DNA from 3 places in the Nocardia sp. NPDC057663 genome. Region 1 is predicted to be linked to each of the others. Evidence: riboswitches for the same ligand, from Rfam matches in the RefSeq annotation. Region 1 holds a riboswitch; each other region holds the start of a gene.
The links. A riboswitch is a leader RNA that binds a small molecule or an ion and turns the genes downstream of it on or off. The one in region 1 is predicted to bind S-adenosylmethionine.

Region 1 (10,438 bases):
GCAGACAGATCTGGCCAAGCGAATCATGTCATTCCCTCCCCGAGGATGTCGCTGGCAGCCTATCAGCCAGTCACGGCCGCACCAGTCGATGACAGCTCGGCAACTGTCAAAACAACAGGGCCAGTAGCCATTCGAAGAGTCTGCCAATCCATCGAAGGATTCGACTGCCCAAGGACGGACCAGCCGACGACGTTCGTTTCGACAGGCTGACCCTGGGCATTCCGCTGGACCTAGCTCAGGGCGTGATCGAGGTCGCCGAGGAGGTCCTCGATGTCCTCGAGTCCGACCGAGATGCGGACCACACCGTCGCTCAACCCGATCGACGCGCGGCCCTCAGGGCCCATCGCTCGGTGGGTGGTCGTGGCGGGGTGGGTGATCAATGTCTTCGCGTCGCCGAGGTTGTTGGAGATGTCGATGATGCGGAGGCGGTTGAGGACCTCGAAGGCGCGCTTCTTGCCGTCGTCGCCGGCGAGTTCGAAGGTGACGACGGTGCCGCCGCCGGACATCTGCGAGGTGGCGAGGGCGTGCTGTGGATGTGATTCCAGGAAGGGGTATTTCACCCAGTTGACCGACTTGCTGGTCTCCAGGAACTGGGCGACCTTCAGTGCCGATTCGGTGGACTGGCGCACGCGCAGCGGCATGGTCTCCAGGCCCTTGAGCAGGGTCCAGGCGTTGAACGGGCTCAGGGCGGGGCCGGTGTGGCGCATCAGGTTCTTGACGGGGCCGTCGATGTAGTCCTGGGCGCCGAGGATGGCGCCGCCGAGGACGCGGCCCTGGCCGTCGATGTGCTTGGTGCCGGAGTAGACGACCACGTCGGCGCCGAGTTCGAAGCCGCGCTGCAGCAGCGGGGTGGCGAAAACGTTGTCCAGCACCACCTTCGCGCCCGCGGCGTGGGCGAGCTCGGTGACCTTGCGGACGTCGACGAGGGTCTGCATCGGGTTGGCCGGGGTCTCGAAGAACACGGCCTGGGTGGGCACCGAGAGCGCCTGCTCCCACTGCTCGAGGTCGTCACCGTCGACGAAGACGGTTTCGATGCCCCAGCGCGGGAGGATCTCGTTGCACACCACGAAGCAGGAGCCGAACAGGCTGCGGGCCGCGACGAGGCGATCGCCGGCCTTCAGCAGCGCGCCGAGCGCGGTGAACACCGCGGACATGCCCGACGCGGTCGCGAACGCGGCCTCGGCGCCGTCGAGCAGGCGGATGCGCTCCTCGAACATGGCCACCGTCGGGTTGCCGTAGCGGGAGTAGACGAAGTGCTCGACCTCGCCGGTGAACGACGCTTCGGCGGCTTCGGCGCTCTCATAGACGAAACCCGAGGTCAGGTACAGCGCCTCGGAGGTCTCCTCGAAGCCGGAGCGGCGCAGGCCGCCGCGGACGCCGAGGGTGGCGGGGCCGACGCCCTCGGGCAGTGGCTTGTCGAACGAACCACCGGTGATCATGCGTTTCTCCTTATGCCTGACGCCACGGCAGGCCGACCGCGCGCCAACCGGTGTTGCCGCGCTGCCCGAACGCGTCGGGGCCACCTTCGAAACCGTCGAGCACGTTGTAGGACGGGGCGATGCCCGCCGCGGTCGCCACGGTCGCGGCGCCGATGGAGCGCTGACCGGAGCGACACAGGAACACCACGGGCGCGTCGGCCGGGCGCTCGGCCAGCGCCTGCTCGAGCTCGGCGGCGAACTTCGGGTTGCGGGTGCCGGTGCCGTCGACCCACTCGATGAAGTGGGCCGGGCGCTCGATCGAGCTGGTGTCGGGGATGCCGATCTGTGCCCACTCACCTTCGGTGCGCACGTCGACCAGCACCGCGTCGGGGTGCTCGGTCAGAATCTCCCACGCCTTCTCAGGGGTGATGTCGCCGGCGTAAGTCATGTCGAAACCTCCTGCGTGAATCCGCTCTTGCCGTGGCGGTTGTCCGGCGCACGGCCAGGTCGTCACCCGGAGCACCCCACCGCGGAGGAGGGTTGCCGACCAGCGAGCCGGGGCTTGGCGCTGGTACTCATGACCTTGCGATCCGAGATTGCCCCGGCACAGGTCACGATGTCAAACGGTTCACGGCGTGCAGACCAGCCAGGCGCCGTCGACCCGGGTCAGGTTCCAGGTGCTGGTGGACGTCGTGTCGCCGATCTGCACGGTGGCGTCGATCTTGGCCCGATCGCCGTTGACGGTCGCCTTGTCGAAACCCTTCTTGTCGATCGTCACGGCCGATTTCGGGCCGCCGAGCCGTTCGGACAGTCCGGATTTCTCCTCGTCGAAGCCGGGGCACGCGACCCCAGGCGGTGGACGCAGCTCACTGCGCGAGCGGGCGTCGATATAGTTGGAGACGGCGGCCGTGAGCCGATCGGCCTCTGTGACATTTTTCTCAGCGGGGGAGAGCAGCCCGCCGAGCACGATGCCGATGAGCACGACGACCGCGATCACCGCGGCCGCTACGAACGGGACGACGGAACGGTTGTCGGTCTGATCCACCACGATGGGCTGGTCTTCCGAGCCTGATTGTTCCTCGTTCATGCTGTAATCCTGACAGACCCGGCGCGGGCAACCACACCGCGCGCCGGGTGGCCACAACGCCGCAGATAGAATTGCCTCCGAATATGGCCTGCTGCCGACGTCGAAGGCAGCTGCCAGCAGCCGGATCGCCAACTTAGCCTAAGCTAAATTGACGCCGTCAACAGTTCTCGACCAAAGGGTGCGCGTAGAAAATGACCGAACAGAGTGCAGCGACCCGCCCGCTCCGCATTGCGATCGTGGGCGCAGGACCGGCCGGTATCTACGCCGCCGACGCCTTGATGAAGTCCGATGCCGACGTGAGCATCGACCTCTACGAGCGCATGCCTGCGCCCTTCGGTCTGATCCGCTACGGCGTCGCGCCCGATCACCCGCGCATCAAGGGCATCATCACCGCCCTGCACAAGGTCCTCGACAAGGACCAGGTGCGGCTGCTCGGCAACATCGACTACGGCACCGACATCACCCTGGACGACCTGCGTCAGTTCTACGACGCGGTGATCTTCTCCACCGGCGCCAACGCCGACCGCGCCCTGCCGATCCCCGGCATCGACCTCGACGGCTCCTACGGTGCCGCGGACTTCGTGTCCTGGTACGACGGGCACCCCGACGTGCCGCGCTCGTGGCCGCTGGACGCGGAGAAGGTCGCCGTCCTCGGTGTCGGCAACGTCGCCCTCGACGTCGCGCGCGTGCTGGCCAAGACCGGTGACGAGCTGCTGCCGACCGAGATCCCGCCGAACGTCTACAAGGGGCTCAAGGAGAACAAGGCCGTCGAGGTCCACGTCTTCGGACGCCGTGGCCCCGCCCAGGCCAAGTTCACCCCGCTCGAGCTGCGTGAACTCGATCATTCCCCGACGATCGAGGTCATCGTCGATCCCGAGGACATCGACTACGACGAGGGTTCCGAGGCCGCGCGCCGCAACTCCAAGCAGGTCGACATGGTCGCCAACACCCTCGAGCAGTGGGCGATCCGCGACCAGGGCAACCGCCCGCACAAGCTGTTCCTGCACTTCTTCGAGTCCCCCGCCGAGGTCATCGGCGAGGACGGCAAGGTCGTCGGTCTCAAGACCGAGCGCACCCAGCTCGACGGCACCGGCAACGTCAAGGGCACCGGCGAGTTCAAGCAGTGGGACGTGCAGGCGATCTACCGCGCCGTCGGCTACCTGTCGCAGAACATCACCCAGCTGCCGTTCGACGACCAGGCCGGCACCGTGCCGAACGAGGCCGGTCGCGTGATCTCCGACGAGACCGCTGAGGGCGACGCCCGTTTCATGCCCGCCACCTACGTGACCGGCTGGATCAAGCGCGGCCCCGTCGGCCTCATCGGCCACACCAAGGGCGACGCCAACGAGACCATCGCCTGCCTGCTCGACGACGCCAAGGACTTCGCCCCGGCGCCGCAGCCCGAGCTGGACGCGGTCACCACGTTCCTCGAGGGCAAGGGCATCCCGTTCACCACGTGGGCAGGCTGGTACCGCCTCGACGCGCACGAGCGCGCTCTCGGCGAGCCCGAAGGCCGTGAGCGCGTGAAGGTCGTGGAGCGCGAGGACATGCTGCGCGCCTCCGAGCCGAACAAGGTCTAGGATCGGACCCCGAGAAGCCGGTGGGTGACAGGACGCCACGTTCTGGAACCCGCCGGCTTTTCTGTTCCACGGCCACCGTCACAACGGCCGGACTGTTCCATTCCGCCGAACTCGAGGCATTCTGTACAAGTGTTCGATGCCCACGTCCACATCATCGATCCGCGGTTCCCGCTGATCGAGAACGAAGGCTACCTGCCTGACCCGTTCACCATCGCCGACTATCGAAAGCGCATGGAGCACTTCGATGTTCGTGGTGGCGCCGTGGTCAGCGCGTCATTCCAAGGCTCCGATCAGTCGTATCTGAAAACCGCGCTGGCCGAACTCGGCGACGGGTGGGTCGGGGTCACCCGGCTGGATCTGGACGCCACCGACGACGAGATCCTCGAACTGGACCGCGCGGGCGTGCGTGCCCTGCGGTTCAATCTCAAGCGCGCCGCCGCCGACATCACCGAGATGACCCTGCAGGCGCTGCGCGCGCACGAGCTGGCCGGCTGGCACGTCGAGCTCTACATCGACGGGCAGATGCTGGCCTCGCTGCAGCCGGTCATCTCCAAGCTGCCCGCGCTCTCGATCGACCACCTCGGCATGTCCGACGAGGGCGTGCCCTATCTGCTCGATCTGGTGGATCGCGGCGCCAGGGTGAAGGCGACCGGTTTCGGCCGGGTCGACATGGACGTCGCGGAGACGATGCGCCGCATCCACGCGGTCAATCCCGGCGCGCTCATGTTCGGCACCGACCTGCCCGGCACCCGCGCGGGCAGGCCGTTCGAGGACACCGATGTGGACCTGATCTGCCAGGTCGTCGGCGCCGATATGCGCGCGGTGCTCGAGGACAACGCGCGCGAGGCCTACCGGCTGCCCGCCGTGAAGCGGTCGGCGACCGACCCACTGCCGACGATGCCGATCCGGCGCACCGACAATCCGACCGTGCCGATCCCCCGCAACCAACTGCCCGGCGCGGGCGAGCACACCCGCCCGCTGCCGGTCATCGAGTAGTCAGGCCAGGATCGAGCCGGTGAGCCACACCCCGGCGGCGACCAGCGCGCCGAGCAGCTCGACCAGCATCGACAGGCCGACGCCCTTGAGCGCGTGCAGCGTCGCGGGCCAGGCCAGCTGGTTGGTCTTCACGCGGTACAGCTCGGCCAGGTACACGCCGAGCACGAAGCCGATGAACAGGCCGACGATCGGGATGACGAAGAAGCCGACGACGCCCAGGATCGCGCCGACCAGCAGCGACCGGTTCGACACCCCCGCCTCGCGCATCCGCCTGCCGGGCCAGGTGTATTTCACGACACCGGAGATGGCCAGCGCGACCGTGGCGATCGCGAGGACCGCCCAGGCCTCGGCACCGCCGGTCATGAAGGCCCACACCGCGATTGCCGCGAAGATCAGGATGACGCCAGGCAGGATCGGAACGATCACACCGATTAGGCCGACCAGAATGACGAGGCCTACGATGACCTCACCCCACACGCTCACTACCGGGTTCCTCCCATTGTGGCGCCGAGTCGCGCCACCCGGAATTCTCACTCATGCCCTACCCGGCTCGCCATCCCGACGCTATTGTCAGAGTGTCAATACCGTTCGACGATGAACAGAGGTCAGGTGTGAGCGAGTCCACCACCGCCAAGCAGGGACCCCTCGCGGGGATCAAGGTCATCGAGCTGGCCGGCATCGGGCCAGGCCCCCATGCCGCGCTACTGCTGGCCGACCTCGGCGCCGACGTGGTCCGCGTGCAGCGTCCCGGCATGATGCCCGGCTTCATGGAGCGCCCGCAGTGGCGTGGCCGGACCATCGTCGAGGCGAACCTGAAGGACCCAGCCGACGTCGCCAAGATCCTCGACCTGGTCGAGAAGGCCGATGTGCTGCTCGAGGGCTTCCGTCCCGGCGTCACCGAGCGCATGGGCCTCGGCCCCGACGACGCGCTGGCCCGCAACCCGCGCCTGGTCTACGGCCGGATGACCGGCTGGGGTCAGCACGGCCCGCTCGCCGATCGCGCGGGCCACGACATCAACTACATCTCGCTGACCGGCGTGCTCAACGCCATCGGCCGCAAGGGTGAGCGGCCGGTGCCGCCGCTGAACATGGTCGGCGACTTCGGTGGCGGCTCGATGTTCCTGGTGTTCGGCGTGCTCGCCGCGCTGGTCGAGCGGCAGAGTTCCGGTAAGGGCCAGGTGATCGACGCCGCGATGGTCGATGGCGCGCTCGCCCTGTCGCACATGATCTGGGGCATGCGCGGAGTCGGCCTGTGGTCCGACGAGCGCGGCACCAACCTGCTCGACACCGGCATGGCGTTCTACGACACCTACGAGACCTCCGACGGCAAGTACATGGCCGTCGGCGCGATCGAGCCGCAGTTCTACGCCGAGCTGCTGGCCGGGCTGGAGATCGACCCGGAGGGTCTGCCCATGCAGATCGATCCGAACGGGCAGGAGCAGCTGCGCAAGCTGTTCGCGGACAAGTTCAAGACCAAGACCCGCGACGAGTGGGCCGCGATCTTCGACGGCACCGACGCCTGCACCACTCCGGTGCTGACCTTCACCGAGGCCGAGCAGAATCCGCACATCGTGGCCCGTACCGGCCTGATCGATATCGAGGGCGTCGTCCAGCACGCGCCGGCGCCGCGGTTCTCCCGCACTCCCGGTGGCGTGCCGACGCCGCCGCCGTCGGAGACGACACCGATCGAATCGGTCTGGGTTGACTGATTTGCGGGCCTGTCGCCGGTAGTCTTATCGACTATCGACGACGACAGGCTACGGATCCGCACCGGCCACCGGCCACCGAAGGTGCTCGCCGCGCTCATCGCGGTCACCACCTTCGGCACCGCGTTGCTGTTCTTCGCCTTGGCCGAAGGAATGCTGGACAATCGCAAAGGCCAGCTCGTCGAATCCCATTGCCGCAGTGACGCCCCGGCGCCCATGGCGGCCAGCGCGCTCTACGGCCTCGCGGCCGGGCTCGCGCTGGCCAGCACCGTCGCGCTGGTGTTCCTGCTGGTGCTGCTGTTCCGCTATCCGTCCAGGCGCAGCGCCATCGCGGTGCCGCTCACCACGGTCGCCGTCCTGGCGTCGACGCTGTTCATGCTCGGCGTCGGCTACGAGACCGTGCGACCCGCATCCGCGTCGGCCGGATCCCACTCGTGCGGATCCGGCTGACTCAGTAGCAGGTGAGCGGTTGCAGCGGATCGGCGGCGCGTGGGGTGAGGGCTTCGTAGGCGGCGGCGATCGATTTCACGGCCAGGCGCAGGTCCGGTTCGGGGTGGGTGAAAGGTAGGCGCAGGAAGCGTTCGAACGCGCCCTGGACGCCGAAGCGTGGTCCGGCGGCGAGCAATACGCCGTGGTTGGGGGCGGTGGCGGCCAGCGCGGTGGAGACGGGGCTCGGCAGCTGAGCCCAGACCGACATGCCGCCGGCACCGGGCGCGATGTACCAGCCGGGGAGATCTTCGGCGACGGCGTCGAGCAGGGCGGCGCGCTGGGCGCGCAGCTGGTCGCGGCGGTGCTCGAGGATGGGTTCGGCGTTCTCGAGCAGGTGGACGGTGGCCAGCTGGTCCATCACCGGGGTGCCGAGGTCGACGGTGGCGCGGATGCCGAGCAGCTTGGTGATCAGCGCCTGATTGGTGCGGATCCAGCCGACCCGCAGACCACCCCAGAACGACTTCGACGCCGAACCGATGGTGATGATCTCCGAGCCCTTGGCGAACGCGGCGACCGGTGGCGGCATGGTCGCACCGGACAGGTTCAGATCGCTCATCGACTCGTCGACGACGACGGTCATCCTGGTGTCGCGGGCGATGGCGGCCAGTTCGGCGCGGCCGTCGGCGTCGAGCAGCAGGCCGGTCGGGTTGTTGAAGTCGGGGACCAGGTAGGCCAGCGTCGCCGCGGTCTGCCTGGCGGTGCTGCGCAGACCGTCGAGGTCCCAACCGGCGTGCGGGAATTCGGGACGCAGCGGCACCGGGATGGGGCGGGCGCCGACATCGCGGATGGCCTCGATCGCGTTCGGGTAGGTGGGGTGCTCGATCAGCACGCGCGCGGCGGGCGAGGTGAGCACGTTGAGCAGCAGCCGGAGTCCGTGCTGGGCACCGAGCGTCACCAGGATCTGCTCGGGCTCGGTGGGCAGGCCGCGGGCGGTGTAGCGGCGGGCCAGCGCCTCGCGCAGGGCGACCACGCCGACCGGGTCCATGCCGTGCGTGCCGAGATAGGCCGGAATGCCTTGCAGCGCGGTCGAATACGCGTCGTGCAGCTCCGGCGGAGCCGACATCGCGGCGTAGGTCATGTCGATGGTCGGCAACTCCGGCTGTGCCATCAGCGCCATGATCCCGCGGGTCGGCTTGGAGCCGTCGTGCTGGATGGCGGGCGGCAGCGCCACCGTGCTGCGGGAGCCCTGGCGGCTGATCAGGTAGCCGTGCTCGCGCAGCAGCGCGTACGTCGAGGTGATGGTGGTGCGGCTGACGCCGAGGGTGGTGGCCAGATCGCGCTCGCTGGGCAGGGCGACGCCGAGTGGGGCGCGCCCGTCGTGGATCAGCAGCCGGATCGCCTCGGCCAGGGCCAGATAGGCGGGGCGGTGCGGGCGGCGCTCGGGGGAATCGCCGCCGGTTTCGGGGTCACGCCACCGGCCGAGGTCGCGGGCCAGGCCCGATGCGCCGATCACTCTTGTCGCCATGAAGTCCAGTATTCCGTAAGTGGATATTTCTAGGCAAGGCCAGTCGGAGGATTCTTACGACATGACCACTTTCCTCGCCCTCGCCGTCGCCACCGCCTTCGGATACGCGGTCTATCACTTCTCGCCGAAACGGGGGGAATTGCCGTTCTGGCCGTTCCAGTATCTGCCGCACGACCGGGCTTTCGGCACCTACGATGACCAGCGGCTATTCCGCGATCTGGATGCCATGCGGGTGCACGAGGACGAGCCGGAGGCAGTATCGGGAAACGCCACCGTCGACAATCCAGTCCAGTTGCCGAAAACTGGCCCTCTCAAGCCTGGAGAGCGCGGGCCGCTCGCCGCGTGAGCGCGGGGCGGGCCGGAATCTGTCACCGGGTCGGCGCACACTGTGATCATGAGTTCCGGAACCAGGACCGAACCGGTTGCCGCGGCACTGTTCGACACGGCGATCGGCCTGTGCGCGATCGCCTGGCACGGCGAGACCGTCGTGCGGTTCCAGTTACCCGAGGCGAGCGAGGAGGAGACGCTCGCCCGGATCACCAGGCCACTCGGCGGCGTGCCGGTGGCCGAGGACGAACCGGGGCCCGCGATCACCGCGGCGATCGCGGGGATTCGCGCCCATCTGGCGGGCACGGTCGACCCGTTGCGCTGGATCGACGTCGACCTGCGCGGTGTGCCCGACTTCCACCGGGCCGTCTACGCGGTGACCCGTGCGATCGACCCCGGCCACACGCTCAGCTACGGCGACATCGCCACCCGCCTCGGCGCGCCGGGCTCGGCCCAAGCCGTCGGACAGGCGCTGGGGCGCAACCCTGTTCCGCTGATCATCCCCTGTCACCGGGTCCTCGCCGCCGACCACGCGCTGCACGGTTTCTCCGCGCCCGGCGGCATCGGCACCAAGGCGCGGCTGCTGGAGATCGAGCGGACCCCCGGTTTCGGCGAGCCGACGTTGTTCTGATCCTCGACCGATGAATTCGCCGGGTGGACGTCGTCTCCACAAGCAAGCCGGGAAGATCGGATTCGCCGGCGGGAAACCCGTGCCGACCTGCACCGGACCCGATCGCGTAACGTCGAGTCCGGTGGTCACACGGCCCGTATCGAGAGGAACCACAATGCAGACTGTGACGTCGGCCGACGGCACCACGATTGCCTACGACCGGGTCGGGGAAGGCACGGCGGGGACGGTCATCCTGATCGGCGGCGCGTTCAGCTACCGCGAGTTCGCGACCATGGTCGAGCTCGCCCAGACGCTGGCCGCCGACTTCGACCTGACGGTGCTGAACTACGACCGGCGCGGGCGCGGTGACAGCACCGACTCCCCCGGCGTGTACGACGTGAACAACGAGATCGCCGATATCGCCGCGCTGGTCGAGGCCGCGGGCGGGAAGGTGGCGCTGTTCGGCTGGTCGTCCGGTGCCGCGCTCGCGCTGCTGGCCGCGGCCGCGGTGCCCGGCGTGACCGAGGTGGTCGCCTTCGAGCCGCCGTTCGTGGTCGACCCGAAAGATCATGTGCCGCCGAAGGATCTGGAAGCCAAGCTGCATCCGATGATCGCCGCGGGCGACCGCAACAAGACGGTCCGCTACTACATGACCAAGGCGATGGGCATGCCCTGGTTGATGGTCACCGCGATGCGCGTGACCCCGTTCTGGAAAAACCTTGCCGCGACGTCCAATTCGACCGCCCACGACTGGGCCGTG
Region 2 (10,438 bases), on a different contig from region 1:
GCGCTGGGTGCCTGGAACTTCTCCGCGGGCACGCCGGTCAGCGGGTCGCCGGAGGCGAAGACCGACGGCGCTACCGCCCACCCGATCGCGACGGCGAGCACCACACCCGCGACCAGCAAGCCAAGGTGGCGACGGATCCACCGCGCGATCTCGGTGGGCCGGACCGCGCTGTCGTCGGCCGCTGCGGGCCGTTCCGCGACCGATCCACGGCGCACGAGGAGGTCAACCATGGTCGTTCCCTTCGGTATCGATGTCGGTCTCGGCGGTGGCCGGAGGGGGCGTGGAGTCAGGCACCGTGCACCGCCTTCGCGGCGACATCGGCCTTCGTGTCCGGGAGTGGATCGCGGGGCTCGCTCGTCTTCGCACGCCGCCCTCTGCTACCGGTGATCCGTGGATCGAGCAGGGGATACAGCAGATCGACCGTCAGGTTCACGACGACGAAGATCAGCGCCGACAGCAGCACCACGCCCTGCACGACGGGGATGTCCTGGTTGAGCACGGAGGTCTGGGTGAGCCTGCCGACCCCCGCGCGGGCGAACACCGACTCCACCACCACCGACCCGGCCAGCATGGTGCCCACCAGCACACCGGCGATGGTGAACGCGGGCACGCTCGCCAGCCGGGCGACGTGGCGCCGCTGCACCCACCACCGCGACGCGCCCTTGGCAAGCGCGACCTCGGTGAACGGCTGCCGCCACGTCTGTTCCAGCCCGGCGGCGAGTACCTGGGCGATCACCGCCCCGATCGGCAGCGCCAGGGTGAGCGCGGGCAGCAGGGTGCCGCGCAGTCCCGTCCCGCCGAATGCCGGGAACCAGTGCAGGCGAAACGAGAACAGCTGCAACAGGATCAGTCCGGTCCAGAAGGTCGGCACCGAAACACCCAGCGGCGGTAGGGCGCTGAGCGTGTTACGCAGCCACGGCCGCCGCGTGTAGGTGGCGGCGAAGGCCAGTGCGGTGCCGCCGGCCGCGGCGAAAAGCAGGGCGAGCAGGGCCAATCCGAGGGTCGGTGGCAGGGCGTCGCCGAGCGCCTCGGTGACCGGCTGACCGGTGCTGATGGATCGCCCGAGGTCACCGGTGACCGCATTGCCGAGCGCGGTCACATACTGCTCCCACAGCGGCTTGTCCAAGCCGTAGCGGGCCTGCAGTTCCGCGATCGCCGCCTTGTCGACGGCGGTGCCCGGCCCGCCGCCGTCGGCGGCCATCGACACCGGGTCCGCCGGCAGCAGGTACAGCACGACGAAGGAGATGGTGAACGCCGCCCACAACACCCAGATCGCCTGCAGCACCCGGGAACCCACGTATCGGCCCATGATCAGCGCCCGCTCAGCCAGGTGTCGAAGAACTGCAGCCGGGCCGAGGCCTCGAACTTCAGATCCTGGGTGCTCGCCGCCGCGCCGATCGCCTGCGACAGCTCGACGGTCGGGATGTAGAGGCCGTTGTCGAGGATCTGCTGCTGCGCCGTCTTGATCAGCAATGACCTGGCGGCCGGATCGTTGGCGGCCAGCTGCTTGTCCAGGGTCTCGTCCAGGGCCGGGATCGGTCCGCGGGCGTTGAGGTTGCGACCGGTGAGGGAGAAGGACGTGCGCAGGATGTCGCCGTCGGCGCGGGTGGAATTGCCGTAGGTGGCGTCGTAGTCCTTGGAGTTCATCTTGGCGGTCCACTCCGGCAGCGACACCAGATCGAGCTTCAGGTCGACGCCCACCTGGCGCAACTGCTGCTGCACCAGTTCCAGAATCGCCTGGTTGCCCGCGAAGACCTGGCTGAATGTCACCGAGAAGCTCAGTCGCTCACCGTTCTTCGCCCGGATGCCGTCGGCGCCGGGCGCCCAGCCCGCCTGGTCGAGGATCGACTTCGCCGCGGCCGGGTCATAGGGCAGTTTCGCCGAGAGATCCGCGTAGGCGGGCGTCGCCGAGGCCAGGGTCGAGCTCGCGACTTTGAACTGCGGGCCGAGCACGGTGTCGACGAGCTGCTTGCGGTCCAGCGCGGGCAGCAGTGCCTGGCGCACCGCCGGGTCGCGCAGTGGGCCACGAGTCACATTGGGGTGCAGCCCGAACGGCGTGCCCGGGTTCGACGTGGACAGCACCCGACCGCCCACGGCATCGATCTGCGGCGCGTCCTGCGGCAGCGCGTCGCTGATCGCGTCGAGCTGGCCGGAGACGAGACTGCCGGTGCGCACCCCGGATTCGGGGACGACGGTGAAGTCGATCCGGTCCAGGTACGCCTCACCCTGATGCCCGAATACCGTCGAGCCCCAGTGATATCCGGCCCGCTTGGCCAGGGTCGCCGAGACGTCCTGCTTGTAGCCCGCGTAGGTGAACGGTCCGCTGCCGATGTTGTCGCCCGCGCACCGGGCCTCGGCGGGCTTGGCATTGGTCGACTGGGCCAGGATGCCCAGCTGCGGCGTCGAGGAGGCCTGCAGGAACTGGGCGTTGGGCTGGCTGAATTCGACCCGGGCGGTGAGCTTGTCGACCGCCGTCGTGCCGATGTAGTTGGTGAGGTAGCTCGCGCCCAGCGGCGCCTTCGCACCGCCCAGCTTGATGATCGCGTCGAAGGTGTCGCGCACCGAGTCCGCGGTCAGCGGGGTGCCGTCGCTGAAGGTGACACCGTCGGCGAGCGTGAACGTGAACACCTTCGCGTCGGAGCTGACCTCCCAGCTCTTGGCCAGCCACGGCGTGATCGCGCCGGTCTTCGGGTCCTGATCGGTGAGCGAGTCGACGATCTGGCGGGCGACATAGATGGTCTGGTTCGAGCCGGCCTGCGCCGGATCCGAGCACGACGGCGCTTGCGACAGCCCGTACCGCAGGGTGCCGCCGGGCTGGGGCGGACCGGCCTGCCCGCCCGAGCCCGCGCTGTCGCTGCCGCACGCGACCACGGAGGTGGCGACGGCGAGGACGCCGGCGACGGCGGCGAGACGATGATGAGGACCGATCACGGGGTGACTCCAGAGAATTCGCGGCCAGTGGCCAGGGGACGGCTGGGAATGCGGCGGCGCAGCTCGGGCGCCACCTCGGCCTGGAACAGTTCGAGACTGCCCAGGTAGTCGGCGTCGGCGCGGCCTTCGCGTTCGGCGGACAGGTGGATCACCTCGTGGCCGAACTGCTCGTGGTAGCGGCCGACCTTGTCGATCACTTCCTCGGGGCTGCCGATGAGCGCGGAACTGCGCGAGACGAAGTCGTCGACGGTGTCGAACACGATGGGATGCCCCAGTTTTCGTGCCAGCGCGAGGCGAGCTTCGAACAGCGGGGCGTAGACCGCCCTGGCCTGCTGGGAGGTGGGCGCGACATGGAAGCCCGCGGTGCCCGCCCCGACGAGCGCGTCGGCCGGATCATGGCCGTGGTCGGCCCAGCGTTCCCGATAGTGGCGCACCAGTTCGGCATACGGTTCGATCGGATTGGTGACGTTCGCCGAGAACAGCGGATCACCGTGGCGCGCGGCCAGTTCCACCGATTCGCGGCTGGTCGCGCTGCCGTGCCAGATCCGGATCCGTGGCTGCCACGGCCGCGGCAGCGCCTTCGCCGCGGTGAGCGACGGGCGGAACCGGCCCGACCAGGTCACCTCGTCGCTGTCCCACAGCGCCCGGAACAGTTCGTAGCCTTCACGATTGCGGTCCCACTGGTCCTCGGTGGTGACGTGATACAGCTGGGCCTGCGCGGCGCCGTTGCCCTTGCCGATGATCAGCTCGAGCCGCCCGCCCGCCAGGTTGTCCAGTGTCGAGTAGTCCTCGAACGCGCGCACCGGGTCGAGCAGGCTCAGCGTGGTCACCGCGGTGAACAGGGTGAGCCGCGAGGTGACGGCGGCGATGTGGCTCAACAGCACCGGGGGAGCGGCCGAGAGGAACGGGTCCTCGTGCCGCTCACCGACGGCGAAGCCGTCGTAGCCGAGTTCCTCGGCCAGCCGGGCTTGTTCGACGACCTCGCGCAACCGGTCCCGCGTCTCGGGGATGATGCCGGTGATCGGGTCGGGCACCCTGGTCACCAGCGTGAACAACAGAAATTTCATGCGACAGCAGACCTCGCCACTTTCTTCCTCCATCGAACCCGGCGGAAGCACCCACACCCGGGGAACGGGCGGGTTGCTGCGACGTCGTGGAGCCAGGTCTCTCGGTCGCTCTGGATGGTTGCGACCGGCCGCAGGGGCCGGTACTGAATCAGCATGTGGCACTGCCGGGATACTTCACAACGGTAAGGATCAGCGTGAGCGCAGAGCTTGGAACGAAGGGCGCGCTCGGGCACACTGTGCGACGCGCCGACGGCTCGGTGTGCCTCACCTGGGGGGATTTCGCCCGAAGCGGGAGTAGCGTCGGATGTCTCCGCGTCGATGAGGAGTGCGCCGTGACCGAGCCGCGTCGTTCCACCACACTGACCACGCTGGCGGCCTGTGCCGCCGCGCTGCTGCTGACCGCGCCCACCGCGGCGGCGGAGCCCGCCGCGCCTGCGGTAACCAGAGATGCGCCCGCGACCCAGGCGGCGGATCCTGGCGACCTGCTCGGGGCGTATCACACCGTCGTCGACACCCTCGAAGCGCTCGGCGTCCAGCCGTTCCTGTATCCGACGGTCGCCGCGAACTGCGCCGGTGACGGCCTCGGCCTGATCCCCGCCGTCGCAGGTGCGGTCCCGGGCCCGTGGCCGGCGAACTCTGTGCAGATCCCAGGCCTCGACCTCACCGCGGTGAAATCCGGGCAGACGATGTTCACCTTCCTGCCCTACGGCCTGTCGCCCGACACCGCCACCACCAAGACTTCCGGCATGCAGGTCGCCTGGCTCAACATCAGCACCGGCCGCGGCGGCCTGGCATCGATGGGCTCGATCACCGACATCGTCCGCGCGATGGTCCCACCCGAGGTCCCCGTCGAACTGCGCCCCCTCGCCGAAACCGCCATCCGCGACTTCCTGTTCACCGCCATCCCCGTCGGCGGCGTACGGGCAGTTCCCGTCGACACCGGCCGCGGCACCGTCCTGGCCGCCGTCTTCGGCACCACCGACAACGCGGGCCGCTCCTGCTTCTTCTTCCCGACGGTCGGAGTCACCGAAGTCCCTTGATCGTCACAGTCCGCCCGCGCCGCTGGATGCCCGCATCCAGTCTGAGGTGCTGTAGCCTGGTCAACCCCGCAAGCGGGGCGAGACTGGTGGCTTCGACCATCGAGTTGAGATCGAGATCTTCGAGTGCCTCACAGTAGGCGATCCCGTCCAGGTTCGTGATCGAGAAATGCCTGCCGAAGTGCCACCACCCGGGGTGGAGCTGATAGACCTCACGATCGCCGTCCAGACACAGGTTGGTCACCTGTGCCCCGGAGCCTCGACCAGGCATGGTCCCAGATCTCAGCAGGCGACGGGCGCAGGCTCTCCGCGAACCCGTCCGTCGAGCCACTGCAGTACCGCGGGGGCGCCCGCGACCGCCGCGGACAAATGCTCGACTGAGGGCACCCACAGCGTCTGCAACCGTACCCCCGCCGCGCACCAGCGGCGGTTGGTGTTGTTGATGGCGTCGACCGGAATCAACGGGTCGGTCGGCGAATGCCATTCGAACATAGGTATTTCCGGCACCCCGGCGTAGAGCTCCAGACTGTTCTCCTCCACCACCGACCGGGCGTCGGGGCTGTCGAAGATCGAGGAGTTGGTGACGTACTCGCGAGCGCTGCCGTTGGCGCCCATGGCGAGGATGGTGTTGGTGCAGCTGTTGGCCATTGCGTCACGAAGTGCGAGGCCACGCGGATTGAGATACGCGCTGATGGGCACCTGGTCCGGATACTCCCGCTCCAGACCGATCGCCGTCGCCATGGCCAGCCCGAAGGCTGGGTGCGGGTCCATGCCCAGAGCATGCGCCATCGTCACCAGGTTCACCGGGACGCCACCGATGGCCGCGCCCGCGAGCTCGAGCTCTGGTGCGTACGACGGCTGCAGCGCTGCCGCCCATGCGGTGGCCATGCCGCCACCGGAGTAGCCGGTCATCACCACTGGGCTGTGCTGCACGGCGAGTACGGGCAGCCGTTTCACCGCCCGGATGCCGTCCAAGACGATCTGGCCACCCAAACGCGCGGCTCCCATGGCGAACTCAGGTCCGAGATGATCCGGCAGTGCGACACTCCAACCCTGCTGCAGCACGACGTTCAAGATCGGCGTCGTCGACACCAGATTCAGGTCGCTGTTGTACAGCATGTGCGATACCCCGCAGCCCGTGCCGAGCGCATTGATGAAGTGCTGATACGACAGCAACGGCCCGTCGGGCCGATGGCCGGCGGGGGTCAGGATCGTGGTAGTCGCCGCGATCGGCGCACCGTGCGAATCGGTGGACCGGTACTTGACCAATGTGACGGTGGCGCTGGGGAAGAGGGGCAGCGGCGGCTGTGCCCGCATGTCGAGCACATCACCGGCGGGGTGCTCCGCCAAATCCGCCGGGGCGGCGTAGAACGGGTCCGGATCGGAATGCGGGTACAGCGGTTCCGCGGTTGCCGTCGTCGCGAGCAGCAGCGCGAGTGCGGCACCGCCGAATGCACCGAGGACACGGGTCCAACCGCTGCCTCGGCTACCGGGGAACGCAAGAAACGGACGCTTCACGACCTTGACCTCCACTGGTTGTGCGGGGTAATTCGTCGACCAGCCAGGCGGTATTCAAGCGCTACCGCTGGCAAACTACCAGCGACACGCCGAAACGGGGCCGAATGCGCGAAAATGACACTGCGCATCCGATGTGGCCCCAAGCCGGTGACACTGACACCGCTCGAGCCAAAGGCCCGCATCACCGCGCGGCCGCCTGGAACCGGACCGGTCGCGGACCTTCCGGATCCAAGTGCATTGTGGCGGCCCTCCGCCAATTCCACGTCGATGCTGGACGCCGGTTCATCGAGAGAGGCTCGATCGACCGGGGGCCGATGCTCGAGTGCAGTTGCAGTATCAGGGCGTGCCGCGCGTTGGGTTGAGCCGAGGCCAGGTCGTCGAGGGTGAGGCCGCCCCACAAGAAACTCACGAATGGTCCACCACATCCGTGCTGACACGGAACTGTCAGGCGCGCTGCGCGGTAGCGGTTTCCGGGGCGACGAGGGGGCGTTGCTTCCAGCGCAGTCTGCCGGTGCGGTGGCGGTAGTGCGAGCGGGTCCACAGGGCGAGGTAGTGGGTCACGCCGAGCGGGTGGGCCACCGCTGAGGTGATGTCGGTGCGGCTCGGCGCTCGGCGGGTTTCGGTGCTGCGGGCGGCGAGGCGACCGGCTACTGCGGCGAGGTAGCCGAGCAGTCCGGCCCGGCGGATCCGGCCACGTCCGCAGAGGGCGGCGAGCGGGGGAATCCAATAGGCAAGGGTGGCAAGCAGTCCGATCGCGGCGCCCGCGTCGATCCGGCCGCCGTAGGCCGACCACAGCCAGCGGGTGTAGCCGTTGGTGAGCTCGTCGGCGCCGGTGTACATCCGGGTGCTCGCCGCCGGACCGGCGGTCACCAGCGCGGTGCCATGGCCTGCCCGGCGCAGCGCTCTGGCCAGGTCGAGGTCCTCAGTGGCGCTGGCGGCGACCGCGGCATGTCCGCCGCCCGCACGATAGGCCTCGGCATCGACGGCCAGGAACTGCCCGCACGCGACCGCGGTCGACGGGCGCAGGCTGTGATTGGCCGGGCCGAGCGGCAGCGTCGAGGCCCACGACCACGCGAGCAGCGGCTGGACCAAGCGCTCGGTGATCGATCCGGCCTCCTGGACCGGCCAGGCCGACACCAGACCGGCTCCGCGCCTGCGCAATTCGGTGACAGCGGCGGCGACGGCGTGCGGGGCCAGGCGGACATCGGCGTCGACGAAGACCAGGGCCGCCGCATCGGTGCGGGCCGCGAGCCGGGCGCAGGCGGCGGCCTTGCCGGTCCAGCCGGGGGCGGGATGGGCGGCCGAGCGCAGCACGCTGAAGCGGTCGTCGTCGCCGATGGCGGTGAGCGCGGCCTCGTAGGTGTTGTCGGTGGAGGCGTCGTCGAGGATGAGTACGCGCAGTCGCGGTATCCCGGTCTGGGCGCGCAGGTCGGCGATCAGGTCGGGCAGGCGGTCGGCTTCGTCGCGGGCGGGCACGCACACCGTCACGGGTTCGATCACGCCGGCGACCCGGCGCGGCAGGGTGCGCAACGTGACCAGGTTGTAGGCGGCGGTGGTCGTGCCCAGCGCGGCCAGGCCGGTGCCTGCCCAGGTCAGGTAGCGGACCGCCGCGCCCATGTCAGCGGCCCAGCCTGCGGCTGGTGACCTCGCGCCACATCTCCTGCGGCGAGAAACCGCCACGCGGCGCGTTCGGCGGGCCGGGATTGCGGTCGCGGAAGGCCAGGCCGGCGACGAGCGCGGCGACGGCGAGGGTGATGCCGCCGACGATGCCCGCCCAGCCGGCGAACGAGCGCGTGTTCGGGTCGGCGTACTTCACCTCGGCGCGCAGGGTCGAGACCTCACCGGCGGGCAGCTTCCACGACACGGTGCTGTCGCCCTCGCGGGTGCCGTTGGTCTTGGCGACGCGGGCCGGGAACGCGATGGAGAACTGCACGTCCGAGCCGTGCGGCGGCACCGACTCCAGGTCGACGCGACCGGTGAGGCTCACCAGGTCGCCGTTGCGCTGGAACTCCAGGGTGAACATGCCCTGCGTCTGATCCGACAGGCCGCCGAGCTGGCCGACCTCGCCGAAGGACAGGTCGTCGAAGAACACCTGCGAGCCGACGTACCCGTCCTGGTTGTAGTTCTCGACGCGGACCTTGGCCGCCAGCGGATCGGGCGCCTTCAGCTGCGGACCCTTGTCGGTGGGGCCGGTCGGCACGACGGCGGCGACGATCCGCCCCGACACCCGGTCGTTGGACGACACGCCCATCGACACCTGCACCCGCAGGCACCCGGCCAGCGCGGGCACCAGCAGCGCCAGCAGGACGGCGACGGCCGCGACGCGCCGCGCGGGCCCATGACGACGCGGCGAAGGAGTGGGCATGTCGGCGACGGGACTCGGCTGCACGTTTGACATCGTGCCAGGCCGGGGCCCGAGAACACACACGACGGGCCCACACGGTCGCGCCGACCCGTGCCGAACAGGCATTTCGCCCCTGATTCCGGGCCGCGACACCTCAGGTCGCGCGGTCGTCCGCTGCTGTGTGGCGCGATCGGGCGCGCAGCAGGAGCGGTATGCCGAGCGGCGCCAGGCCGAGGAAACCCCAGAGTGCGGAGGCGGGCAGACCGAGGAAGACCGCGTGCGCGAGCGTCGAGCCGAGCCAGGTCCACCCGAACACGGCGACCGGGACCGCCACCGACGGGTCATGGGCAGGCGGAACCCGCCGGTCCAGGACGGTGAGCAGCAGCGCCATCAGCGTGGCGACGAGCGCCCAGCCGAGGTAGTTGGTGTACGGAATCTGGGGGAGACCGGGCAGTCCCGCGTCGGTGACCTGCCAGGTCCACTGGCCGTCGGCCACCATCTGCGGATCGAGGAACAGATCCCAGCCGACCGCACCCACGACGAACAGCCCGGCGCGTCGCATAGCCGACCCGATGCGCGAGTCTCGGTGCACGATCAGACCCGCGACGATCCAGATCGGGTAGAGCCCGCCGGTCCAAGCCAGCGGGACCACCAGCGGAACCTCGGCGAGCGCGGCCCCGAGCCGGTCGACGGCATAGGCATAGCTGCCGAACGGAAACCCGGTGGTCGTACCGATGATCTCGGCGGTGAGCCCGAGTCCGGAGACGATGACGAGGAAGCCGGTGGCCCAGCGCCATCCGCGGGTCGTCGCCGCGTGCAGGAGGGCGGTCGCCGCCGAGAGCACGACGACGACAATCGTGATCCGATCGCGGATCGTGCCCGCACTCAACGGATAGGCGATCTGCACCAGTACCAGCAGAATCGCGGTGGCGGTGGGCAGCGCGCGCTGCGGATCGGCGCGCAGCCAGCGACCGAACGCCGCGGCGCCGCGACCTGGCCGGTTCGCGAGCCGCCGGAGGCGATGTGTGCCGATCACCGACGCTGCCTGTCCACGGGCTCGCAGGCGACCAGACGAGGCGCACCGTGGGTCCGCGCGCGTGGCCTGTTCAGTCCTGGCCTCATCGTCTGCGCGGCAACGAGAACCGGCGGATCCGGCGATCGCCGAGGACCAGCCGCGCGGCGCTGCGACCGCTGGCACCGGATACTCCGCCACCGGGATGGGTGGACGCGCCCGTCAGATACAGGCCGGGAGCGCCCGGTACCCGCTGTCCGGACAGTTCAGGCAGCGGTCGCCACAGCATCATCTGGTCGAGCGACATCTCGACGTGCATGACATTGCCGCCGCGAAGTCCCATCTCCCGTTCGAGATCGACCGGGGTCTGCACGAACCGCTGCCGTACCGAGGATGCGAATCCCGGTGCGTACCGGTCGACCTCGGCGATGATCCGATCCGCCTCGCGGTCGGCGTGTGCTGCCCAGTCGCTGCCGTCGGCGAGCTCGTAGGGATGCCACTGCGCCCACAGCGACAGCTGATGTTCGCC
Region 3 (10,438 bases), on a different contig from region 1:
CATGCCCTCGATCGCGCGCTCGGACACGCACAGTTGCGGCCGGACCCGCTCGAAGTAGGCGTGCACCTCGTCGCGGTTGCGCGGCACGTCGGCCGGCTTGCAGGTCTGCAATTCGGCGGCGATCGCGCACTCGGCCCAGTAGCGGTCCTCCTCCTCGGCGCTCAGCGGTCCCGGTCCGTACATCTCGTAGCTCTTGAGCACCGAATGCCAGCCGGTGACGTGGATCCACAGCTGGGATTCCGGGTTGTTGGCGCTGTAGCGCTTGCCGCTGATCGGTTCGATGCCCGTCATCGGCGCGTGCACCCGCATCAGGTGCTCGGCAGCCTCGATGGCGGTGCGGCCGTCGCCGAGCGCGACCAGCACGAAATAGGCCAGCGTGTGGTCGAGGCGGGTCGCCGGGTTGTCGTAGATGCCCTGTGAGTCGGCGACTGCGGCGGTCAGGAACGGGTCGAAGTGCTCGAGGGTGACCGCGCGCTGGAAACCGATCAGCGCGGTCGGCGACGCCCACACCTTCCAGCTGGGGGAGCCCGGCCCGAAGAAACCGTAGTCGTCGCGGCGCAGGGTGGACGGATCGAAAGCCATTGCACATGCTCCTTTGCAGTGCCGAGGCGAACCTCGTCGGTGAATACAACGCCACCGTAGCAATGGTGCACAACGAATACAACGGTTGCGTAGGATTGATGCCGAGAGTCCACCGCCGGGGTATCGTCCAGGAAACGGAGGAGGTGCGGGCGTGACCGCAACGCAGGAGCAACGGCCGCGGCGCCGCTATGCCCCGCGCCTGCCGCCGCACGAGCGGCGGGCCCAGCTCCTCGATGCCGCGTTCACCGTGCTCGGCCGGATGGAACTGCACGAGCTGAGCATGGAGGCCGTCGCGCAGGAGGCGGGCGTCGGCAAGCCGGTGCTCTACACCGTGTTCAAGACCCGCGCCGAACTCGTCGAGGCGCTGCTGGAACGCGAACGTGAACGTGGCCTGGACCAGATCGCCGAGACCCTGCCGGAAAACCTGCTCGACACCGATCCGATCGCCGCCGCCTCGGCCACGGTCGAGGCGTTCGTCGGTGTGGCACTGGCGAATCCGACGCGCTGGCGCCTGATCCTGGCGACCCCGGCCAGCGCTCCCGACGAATACCGTGCCGCGCTGCGCGCGGCCCGCGCCGACATCCTGGACCGCGCGGAATCCCTTGTCCGCGTCGGCATCGCAATGTCACCGCGGTGGTCGGCGATGGACGCGGGACTGCTCGCGAACTCGACGCTCACCGTCGCCGAGATGCTCGGCAGGCTCGCGGTCAGCGAGCCGCAGGAGTATCCGCGCGAACGGCTCCAGGATTACGTCCGCTCGATCGTCACCCTGCTGGCCGGCACGACGAAAAGCTGAACGGTCAGCGGTTCTCGCGGGCGAGCCGCATCGTCTCGGTGAGCAGCTTGGACACCGCGGCGGCCTCGGTGAGGAAACCGTCGTGCCCGTCGCGTGAGTGCACGATCTCGAGACCGGCGCAGCCCGGCAGCCCCTCGGCCAGCTCGGCCTGGGTGGGCAGCGGGTAGAGCCGATCGGAGTCGACGCCGCCCACCACGACCGGCACCGTCGTCGCGGCCAGCGCCGCGGCGACCCCGCCCCGGCCCCGGCCGATGTCGTGCCGGTTCATGGCCTCGCTGAGCAGCACATAGGTGGCCGGATCGAACCGCTGACAGAGCTTCTCGGCCTGGTGCTCCAGGTAGCTCTGCACCGCGTAGCGCCCGCCCGTCCACGGGTCCTCGTCGCCCTGGGGCCGATTGGTGAAGCGGTGATCGAGCTCGCCGTCGGTGCGGTAGGTCAGGTGCGCGATGCGCCGGGCCAGGCCCATGCCGGTCATCGGGGCGCGGCCGGTGCCGTGATAGTCGCCGCCCTGCCAATCCGGGTCGGCGGTGATGACGGCCATCTGGGTGGTCTGGGTGCCGATCTGATCAGCGGTGGCGCGGGCGCCGACGGCCAGCACGAGCGCGGCCGCGACCCGCTCGGGCTGACCGACGATCCACTCCAGCACCCGCATGCCGCCCATCGACCCGCCGACGACGGCGGCCAGCCGCTCGATCCCGAGCAGATCGAGCAGCTGCGCCTCGGCGGTCACCTGGTCACGGATGGTCAGATCGGGAAAACGCGAGCCCCACGGCGTGCCGTCGGGCGCGAGCGAGGACGGCCCGGTACTGCCCTTGCAACCGCCGAGCACATTGGTCGCGAGGACACACCACTCGTCGGTGTCGATCGGCGCGCCGGGCCCGACCATGCCCTCCCACCAGCCGGGCTGCGCGTTGTCCGCGCTCGCGATGACATGCGAGTCACCGGTCAGCGCGTGCTCGACGAGCACCACGTTGTCGAGCGTGGGCGAGAGCTCGCCCCAGCGTTGCACCGCCAGCCGCACATCGGGGAGCACGGCGCCGTTCTCCAGCGACACGTCCCCGATGGCGACCACGCCGAGTCGCCCGTCCGGCGGTGGCAGCAGGGCCACACCGGTTGCGGGACGAGTGATCGGCGATTCGGTGCTCACAGTCACGTCGTCGCCGCCGCGAAACCTGCGCGCAGATCGGCCAGGATGTCGTCGATTCCCTCGATGCCCACGGCGAGCCGAACCAGCCCCGGGGTGACGCCGGAGGCCAGTTGCTCCTCGGGCGTCAACTGCGAGTGCGTGGTCGACGCCGGGTGAATCACGAGAGAACGCACATCACCGATGTTAGCGACATGGCTGTGCAGGGTTAACGCGTCCACGAACTTCTTGCCCGCGTCGACACCGCCATGCAGCTCGAACGCGACGATCGCGCCCGCGCCCTTGGGTGCGAGCTGCTTGGCCCGCGCGTACCAGGGCGAGGTCTCGAGCCCGGCGTAGTGCACGGCCTCGACCCCCGGCTGCGCGGCGACGAACTGTGCCACGGCCTCGGCATTGGACACGTGCCGCTCGACCCGCAGGCTCAGCGTCTCGATGCCCTGGGCGATGAGGAACGCGTTGAACGGCGACACCGCCGCACCCAGATCCCGCAGCAGCTGCACGCGCGCCTTCAGCGCGAAGGCGGGCGCGCCCAGGTCGGCGAACACCGCACCGTGGTAGCTGGGATCGGGCTCGGTGAAACCGGGGAAGCGGGCGTTGCCGTCGGCGTCGCGCACGGTCCAGTCGAAGGTCCCGCCGTCGACGATCGCGCCCGCGACCGCGGCGCCGTGCCCGCCCAGGTACTTCGTGGCCGAGTGCACGACGATGTCGGCGCCGTGGGCCAGCGGCTGGATCAGGTACGGGGTCGCGACGGTGTTGTCGACGATCAGCGGGATGCCCGCCGTGTGCGCCACCTCGGCGATGCCGGGGATGTCGAACACGGCGCTGCTCGGGTTGGCGATGGTCTCGCCGTAGAAGGCCTTGGTGTTGGGCCGGATGGCGGCCTGCCACTGCGCCAGGTCGTCGGGATCCTCGACGAAGGAGACCTCGATGCCGAGCTTGGGCAGCGAGTAGTGGAACAGGTTGTACGTGCCGCCGTAGAGGTGCGGGCTCGACACGATGTGGTCACCGGCGCCGGCCAGGTTCAGGATCGCGTAGGTCTCGGCGGCCTGGCCGGAGGCCACCAGCAGCGCCGCGACGCCACCTTCGAGCGCGGCGATGCGCTGCTCGACCGCGTCCTGGGTGGGGTTCATGATCCGGGTGTAGATGTTGCCCGGTTCGGCGAGGCCGAACAGCGCGGCGGCGTGGTCGGTGTCGCGGAAGGTGTAGGAGGTGGTCTGGTAGATCGGCAGTGCCCGCGCGTTGGTGCTCGCGTCGGGGGCCTGGCCCGCGTGGATCTGCTTGGTCTCGAAGGACCAGTTCTCGGGCAGGGCAGAGTCGGTCATGAAATGCTCCAGGGTTGTTCGCCGGTGTATCGCGTCAGCTGGGTCGGATCGACGGACAACAACACATGGGGGCCTCCTGCAGTGCGCGCTTGCTCTCGACCTTCGAGAGCCCGGTCATCACCCGGAGCACCCCACCGCAGCTGGAGGGTTGCCGACCAGCGAGCCGGGGCTTGGCGCTGGTACTCATGACCTTGCCGTCATGTTAACCGGCCATTGCGTCCGCGCGGAAACTTCCCCCGGTTTCGTCGCCTGGATCACTCCGCCGTCGGTGTGCCGATCCCTGGCGTGTCGGCCTCGGGCCGGGCGCCGCAGATGCGGCGGAGCTCGTGGTAGGCGCGCAGCACGGCGTCCTTGGTGACCTGGGCGGCGGCCTCCGGGGTCGAGCTCAGCAGCCCGTCCTCGACCGCGGCGATCGAGAGGTGGCACAGCATCTGCCAGGTGCCCGCCACCAGCCGGACCGAGAAGTCGTCGGGCGTGGTCGACATCCGCTCGGCCAGCTGGGCGCAGACCGCGATGTTCTTCTTCTCGGCGTACTCGAGCGCCCGCGCGTTCACGGCCTGGCTGGACCGCATGATCCGCTGCATCTGCAGGAACTGGCGCAGGAAGCGCACGCCGTCGGCGTCGGCCTCGGTATCGACGACCTGCAGGTAGGCGCCGCACAGCGCGCCGAGTTCGTCGCCGGTGCGCGGCTGCTCGCCGAGCGCCTCGGCCACGGTGAGCCCGAAGTCGTCGATCGGGGCGAGCACGATGTCTTCCTTCATCGGGAAGTACCGGTTGACCGTGCGCGGGGAGACGTCGGCGCCCGCGGCGATCTGCTCGACCGTCGTGGCGTCGAATCCCTGCGCGTCGCACAGGCTCAGCCCGACCTCGACGATCGCTGCCCTGGTCTGGCGCTTCTTGCGTTCGCGCAGGCCCGTCGGCGCGTGGCGGGCCGCGATCGGGCCTGCCGGTTCGGTCATCCGGTCGCCGGTGATCGGAGTGGTCGAGTCCAGCATCTCTCCAGCCTACCGCCCCCTCCGATTTGCCTGTCTTTTTGCGCCAAATGGCGCAGTCAGACATTTTTCTCTTGACGCCAATTGTCCCATGGTGCCAGGATTGAGCGCGAGCCTTCGAGTAACTAGGAGTCCGTGGTGACCGGCATCGAGACAGACGCGAAACCAACTGATAAGCAATCGAATTCGAGACGCTGGTGGGCGCTGGCCGTGCTCGCCTCCGCACAGCTGATGGTGATCCTCGACGCCACCGTCGTGACGATCGCGCTCCCGTTCGCCCAGAAGGACCTCGGCATCAGCGAGGGCGACAAACAGTGGGCCCTGACCGCCTACACCCTGATCTTCGGCGGCCTGCTGCTGCTCGGCGGCCGGATGGCCGACTACCTCGGGCGCAGGCGCATCTTCCTGATCGGCCTGGTCGGCTTCGCCGCCGCCTCGGCGCTGGCGGGGCTGGCTCAGGACGGGTTGCAGCTGTTCCTCGGGCGCGGCTTGCAGGGCGCGTTCGCCGCGCTGCTCGCGCCCTCGGCGCTGTCGCTGCTGTCGGTGACCTTCACCGACGTCAAGGAGCGGGCCCGCGCGTTCGCCGTGTTCGCCGGCATCTCGGCGGGTGGTGTCGCGTTCGGGCTGATCGTGGGCGGCGCGCTCACCGAGTACGTGTCCTGGCGCTGGACGCTGCTGATGAACACGCCGGTCGCGATCGTCGCGCTGCTGGGCGCGCTGGCGGTCATCGTGCGCGATGTGCCGGTGCCGCGGGTCGGCGGTTACGACCTGCCCGGCGCCGTCACGGTGACGGCGGGCCTGGTGTCGATCGTCTACGGATTCAGCCGCGCCGCCGAAGACGGCTGGCTGGCCGGGAGCACCCTGACCCTGCTCGGCGCGGGCTTCGCGCTGCTGATCGCCTTCGTCGTCATCGAGGCGCGCACGGCGAATCCGCTCCTGCCGCTGCGGATTCCGGGGGAGATCAACCGCGGTGGGGCGCTGCTGGCCGCGCTGCTGATCCCGATCGCCATGTTCGCGATGTTCCTGTTCCTGAGCTTCTACTACCAGAACACCCTCGGCTACTCGCCGCTGAAAGCGGGTGTCGCGTTCCTGCCGTTCCCGGTCGGCATCGCGGTCTCGGCCGGTGTCACCAGCGCGTTGATGCCCAAGCTCGGCCCGCGTCCGCTGATGGTCGTCGGCGCGCTGCTCGGCACCGTCGGCCTGCTGTGGCTGGCCCAGCTCGGCTACGGCGACGGGTACGCGCTGAGCGTGCTGCCCGCCCAGCTGCTGATCGCGCTCGGCATGGGCCCGCTGTTCGTCGGCATGCAGGCCGTCGCCCTGCACCAGGTCGACGCCGACGACTCCGGCGTGGCCAGCGCCCTGCTCAACGCCGCCCAGCAGGTCGGCGGCGCGGTCGGCACCGCCTTGCTCACCACGATCTCGGTGCAGGCGGCGAAGAACTACGCGACCGACAATCCGGCTGTCGACCATCTCGTCGAGCGCGCGTCGATCTACAGCTACGACGTGGCGTTCTCTGTCGGCGCCGGGTTCTTCCTGGTCGCCGCCGTGGTGATCGCGCTGATGATCAGGGACAAGCCGGAGAACCTGATCGAAGGCGACGAGCACGCCACCCGGGTGCCGATCGCGGTCTGAGTGCCGGATCGCCGAGCCCCGCATGCCTTTCCGGCGTGCGGGGCTGCCTCGCCTGTGATCGCGCCACAGCGGGCCGTTCGGCGGATCACGCCGCGGAGACCGCCGGTTCGAGGCGGCCGCAATTCGTTCGCAAGTGGGAGCCAATCGGTCGCGGTCACCCTCGGCTCATGACTATCGAGACCGCCGATGAGGCGAACAACACCGTCGCGGCCGCGCCGCATCCAGTCGATCCGGCGTCGAGCCTCGTCCCGCCGGGGAGTCGGGACCGGGGCAGGGCGTGGGTCCTGGCCGTCGGCGCGGCCCTGTGGGCGGTGGGTAACCTCCTGCATCCGCTGGAACACGCCGAGTCGTCCGAGCAGGCGCCGACCTGGGAAGCCGCGCATCTCACCTTCGCCGTCGGTGCGGTGTTGATGGCGGTCGGGCTACCCGCGCTGGTCCGCGCCATCCGCGGGCCGGGCGACGACCGGGCGGGCAAGATCCTCACCCTCGCGCACGGTTTGCTGTTCGCCGGGCTGGCGGTGGTGATCCCGATCGGGGCCTATCACGAGGTGTTCGTCAGCACCCATCTCGACCACCACACCGCGGCCGAGATCTCCGACGCCTCGGCCGCGGTGCTCGCGCCGCTGTCGCTGGCGCTGCTGCTCGGGTTCGTGCTGCTCGCGGTGTACGCGCTGATCCGGCCCGCCGCGGTGTTCGGCCGCTGGTCGGGTGTGCTGATCATCCTCGGCACGCTGTCCATGACGGTCGCGGCGATGCTGCCCGGGGTGCTGCCGGGTGCCGAAGGGTGGTGGATCATCCCCGGAACCGTCGCCCAGGGTCTCGCGATCGGCATCGCGGGAGTGCGTATCGCCAGGTAAATTGACCGCATCGAACACGAAGGACCGTACGGCGGCACGCCCGCCGTACGTATCGAAGTACTCGGCCCCTTGCGGGTCGAGGTGGGTGACCGGCCCGCCGATCTGGGTGGACCGCGTCAGCGCGCGCTCCTGGCCCGCCTGGTACTCGCGGGCGGCGAGGTGGTGTCGACCGATCGCCTGATCGACGACCTCTGGGCGGGTGACCCACCACCGAAGGCCCTCGGCGCACTCCAGGCCCACATCTCCTACCTGCGCCGCGCCATCGAACCCGACCGCCCACCCCGCGCGCCCGCCACCGTCCTGATCTCCGAGGCCCCCGGCTACGCCCTGCGCCTCGACCGGTCCGCGGTCGACGCGTGGCAGTTCGAGCGCCTGCTCGCCGACGGCGACCCCGACCCCGGCCGGCGCTATCACGTCCTCGGCGACGCACTCGCGTGCTGGCACGGCGAGCCGTACGCCCCCTTCGTGACGGCCCACTGGGTCATCCCGGAAGCGGCCCGCCTGCACGAACTCCGCCGCCTCGCCGTCGAACGCCGCGCCGAAGCGGCCCTGGCCCTCGGCCACCCCGACGAGGCCTTCGCCCTCCTGCACCCCCACGCGGCCGACCACCCGGACCGCGAAAACGCCGCCCGCCTACTGGCCCTCACCCAATACCGCCTCGGTCGCCAACTCGACGCCCTGGCCACTCTCCGCCGAGTCCGCACCTACCTGGACACCGAATTCGGCGTCCTCCCCGGCCCCGCCCTCGGCGCACTGGAAACCGCGATCCTCACCCACGCACCAGAATTGGATCAGCCCCCGGTACCAGCCGACCCGCCCCGATCGCCCGGTTCGACGCGGCCAGAGGCGCCGACAACATCGATCACCGTCTCACCGAAGTCCGATCCGGCGTTCCCCAACCAGCACCTTGCCGATGCCGCTGACCGGATTGCGGAGTCTGCGCGGGCTGCCGACGGAGGGGAATCGGCCAGGTCGGCGAGCGGTCGGGTGGCAGCTGCTCGGTCCACGGGTCCAGTCGGCGATGGGGCTCCGGTTGTCGGCGTGCATGGTGCCGGCGTGGGTGCGGCGGTGGATCGGCCCGGGGACGGCAGTCGCGCGGATCTGGCCGGCACGCGGTCGCGATCCGCGGGCGCGGCGGTCGGTTATGACGCCGAACGGGCGGCGCTGCTCGCCGAGGCGGGAGAGGTGGTGGCGCACGGGCGAGCCAGGGTGGTGTGGCTGGAAGGGGAAGCGGGCGCGGGCAAGACCACCCAGGCCGAATCGCTGGCCTGGGCACTCGCCGCCGACGGGTGGACCGTCGTGAGCGCGGCGTGTCCCGAAGTCGACGGCGCGCCCGCCGCCTGGGCTTGGGTACATCTGCTCGATGGGCTTGGCGCGCGGGCGTCGGCAGGTCCGGTGCCGGATGGGTTCGGCGCGCAGGCGGGGCCGTTCGCCATCGCGCAGGCGGTGGCCCGGGCGTGTGGGCAGCGACTGGCCGACGGGCCTGTGCTGGTGGTTCTCGAAGATGTCCATCGTGCCGACAGCGCTACCTTGCAGATCCTGCGGCAGCTGGTGGCCTGGCTGGCACATCGGCCGGTGCTGGTCCTGGTCACCGCTCGTGGGTCCGAGGCGGACGCGGGGGTGCGGGCTACGGCTGCGGCGCTGGCGGCCACGACCGGTCGCCGGTTGGAGCTGGGTGGTCTGGATACCGCGGCCGTGCGCGCGGTCGCGGCCCGTGCCGGGTTGGGGTCCATCGATGACGACACCGCCGAGCGGTTGCGCGAGCGGACCGGTGGAAACCCACTGTTCGTCCGCGAGGTCGCCAAACTCGCTGCGGCGGTGGGCGATCTGCATGCCGTGCCGGATGGTGTGTGCGATGTGCTGAGCCGCCGAATCGCCCGGCTGCCCGCGGGCGCGGCCCGGGCGCTGCGCCTAGCCGCGGTGTGGGGCGACGACATCGACTTCGACACCCTGCTCGAACTGACCGCCGAGCCGGAAGACACCTTGGTCGACCTGGTCGACACCGTCACCGTGGCCGGGCTCGTCCGAATCGCGGGCACCGATCGAATCACGTTCGCCCACGCGCTCATTCGCGACGCGGTCTACGGCGACATCCCCGCCCTGCGTCGCGCCCGGCTGCACTGGTCGGCCCTGGAACTCCTCGAACGCCGCACCGGCGTGACCACGGCCGACCTCGAATCCGATACCAGCACAGTCGACCTCGACGCCATGGCCCACCACGCCATCGCCGGTGCGGGCACCGCGAACGCCGCCCGTGCGCTGCGCTACGTCCTCGCCGCTGCCCGCAGGCGCACGGCCCGCCGCGCCCACCAGGACGCCGAGCCACTGTGGCGCTCCGCCCTCGAATTACACATGTGCGCAGGACACGTCAACGCCACGGCGCCGCGTGCGGACCGCCTGGCGGCCCTGTCGACCACCTGCGCACTGGTCAACGCCCTCGCCTACGGCGGCAACGACGAACAGGCCCGCATCCTGCGCATCGAAGCCCTGGCAACAGCCCGCGCCCTCATGCCCGGCACCGACACTCACCCCGCTACCGCGCGCGGTGACGATGCCCAGATCATCACCGATCCCGTCGTCGCCGTCCTCACCTGCTGGCGCGCCCCCACGATCTGGACCAGCCGCGAACGCGGCCTTCCCGACCGTGGCATGTGGGCCGAGCTGGCCTCCGCGTCGACGCGCACGACAGCGCCGGACCTGCGGATCCGACTGCTCGTCACCACCGCCTTCGAAGTCGTCGGCTTCGACAACCCGCACGCCTTCGCCTGCTCCGCCGAGGCCTTGCGCGCAGCGCGCGAACTCGATGATCCCGAATTGTTGTGCGCCGCACTCAATGCCAGGGCTTTCGTCGCGCTCGGTCCCGACCTGTGGCCGGAACGCGGCGACCTGGCCGACGAACTGCTGCGCGTGTCGACCGAGGCTGGTCTGCCGGAGTACCAGGCGGTCGCGCATTTTCTGCGCTTCCTCGTCGCCTCGGGTGCGGGCCGGCTCGTCGCCGCGCGGGCCGAGATCGCCAAGGCACTCGACTGCGCCGAGGGCGGCCAGCTCGGCCCGCTGCTGGTCGTCTCCACCGCGCATCTGGCTGTGCTCGCCGCACTGCGCGGCGACTTCGC

Region 2: it holds a riboswitch for S-adenosylmethionine, as region 1 does, so the genes downstream of both, ACFVAV_RS23075 (LLM class flavin-dependent oxidoreductase) here and ACFVAV_RS04310 (rhodanese-like domain-containing protein) in region 1, are expected to answer to the same signal.
Region 3: it holds a riboswitch for S-adenosylmethionine, as region 1 does, so the genes downstream of both, ACFVAV_RS28680 (bifunctional o-acetylhomoserine/o-acetylserine sulfhydrylase) here and ACFVAV_RS04310 (rhodanese-like domain-containing protein) in region 1, are expected to answer to the same signal.

Annotation. Positions count from the first base shown of each region.
Region 1 is NZ_JBHVHX010000001.1:911,496-921,933, forward strand. It holds gene ACFVAV_RS04305 (O-succinylhomoserine sulfhydrylase) at 231-1,439, opposite strand; gene ACFVAV_RS04310 (rhodanese-like domain-containing protein) at 1,450-1,866, opposite strand; SAM riboswitch class IV at 1,885-2,001, opposite strand; gene ACFVAV_RS04315 (hypothetical protein) at 2,047-2,637, opposite strand; gene ACFVAV_RS04320 (FAD-dependent oxidoreductase) at 2,697-4,085, shown strand; gene ACFVAV_RS04325 (amidohydrolase family protein) at 4,215-5,081, shown strand; gene ACFVAV_RS04330 (DUF456 domain-containing protein) at 5,082-5,564, opposite strand; gene ACFVAV_RS04335 (CaiB/BaiF CoA transferase family protein) at 5,693-6,790, shown strand; gene ACFVAV_RS04340 (hypothetical protein) at 6,872-7,237, shown strand; gene ACFVAV_RS04345 (PLP-dependent aminotransferase family protein) at 7,239-8,741, opposite strand; gene ACFVAV_RS04350 (hypothetical protein) at 8,803-9,087, shown strand; gene ACFVAV_RS04355 (methylated-DNA--[protein]-cysteine S-methyltransferase) at 9,136-9,699, shown strand; gene ACFVAV_RS04360 (alpha/beta fold hydrolase) at 9,854-10,438, shown strand, end outside.
Region 2 is NZ_JBHVHX010000011.1:179,588-190,025, forward strand. It holds gene ACFVAV_RS23060 (ABC transporter permease) at 1-230, opposite strand, end outside; gene ACFVAV_RS23065 (ABC transporter permease) at 287-1,309, opposite strand; gene ACFVAV_RS23070 (ABC transporter substrate-binding protein) at 1,312-2,931, opposite strand; gene ACFVAV_RS23075 (LLM class flavin-dependent oxidoreductase) at 2,928-3,998, opposite strand; SAM riboswitch class I at 4,025-4,119, opposite strand; gene ACFVAV_RS23080 (hypothetical protein) at 4,331-5,038, shown strand; gene ACFVAV_RS23085 (DUF6892 domain-containing protein) at 5,022-5,306, opposite strand; gene ACFVAV_RS23090 (lipase family protein) at 5,318-6,553, opposite strand; gene ACFVAV_RS23095 (glycosyltransferase) at 6,998-8,170, opposite strand; gene ACFVAV_RS23100 (LppM family (lipo)protein) at 8,172-8,918, opposite strand; gene ACFVAV_RS23105 (carotenoid biosynthesis protein) at 9,052-9,861, opposite strand; gene ACFVAV_RS23110 (phytoene desaturase family protein) at 10,016-10,438, opposite strand, start outside.
Region 3 is NZ_JBHVHX010000019.1:55,768-66,205, reverse strand. It holds gene ACFVAV_RS28695 (oxygenase MpaB family protein) at 1-582, opposite strand, end outside; gene ACFVAV_RS28690 (TetR/AcrR family transcriptional regulator) at 734-1,378, shown strand; gene ACFVAV_RS28685 (homoserine O-acetyltransferase) at 1,383-2,531, opposite strand; gene ACFVAV_RS28680 (bifunctional o-acetylhomoserine/o-acetylserine sulfhydrylase) at 2,528-3,844, opposite strand; SAM riboswitch class IV at 3,925-4,035, opposite strand; gene ACFVAV_RS28675 (TetR family transcriptional regulator) at 4,099-4,839, opposite strand; gene ACFVAV_RS28670 (MFS transporter) at 4,975-6,468, shown strand; gene ACFVAV_RS28665 (hypothetical protein) at 6,636-7,325, shown strand; gene ACFVAV_RS28660 (BTAD domain-containing putative transcriptional regulator) at 7,395-10,438, shown strand, end outside.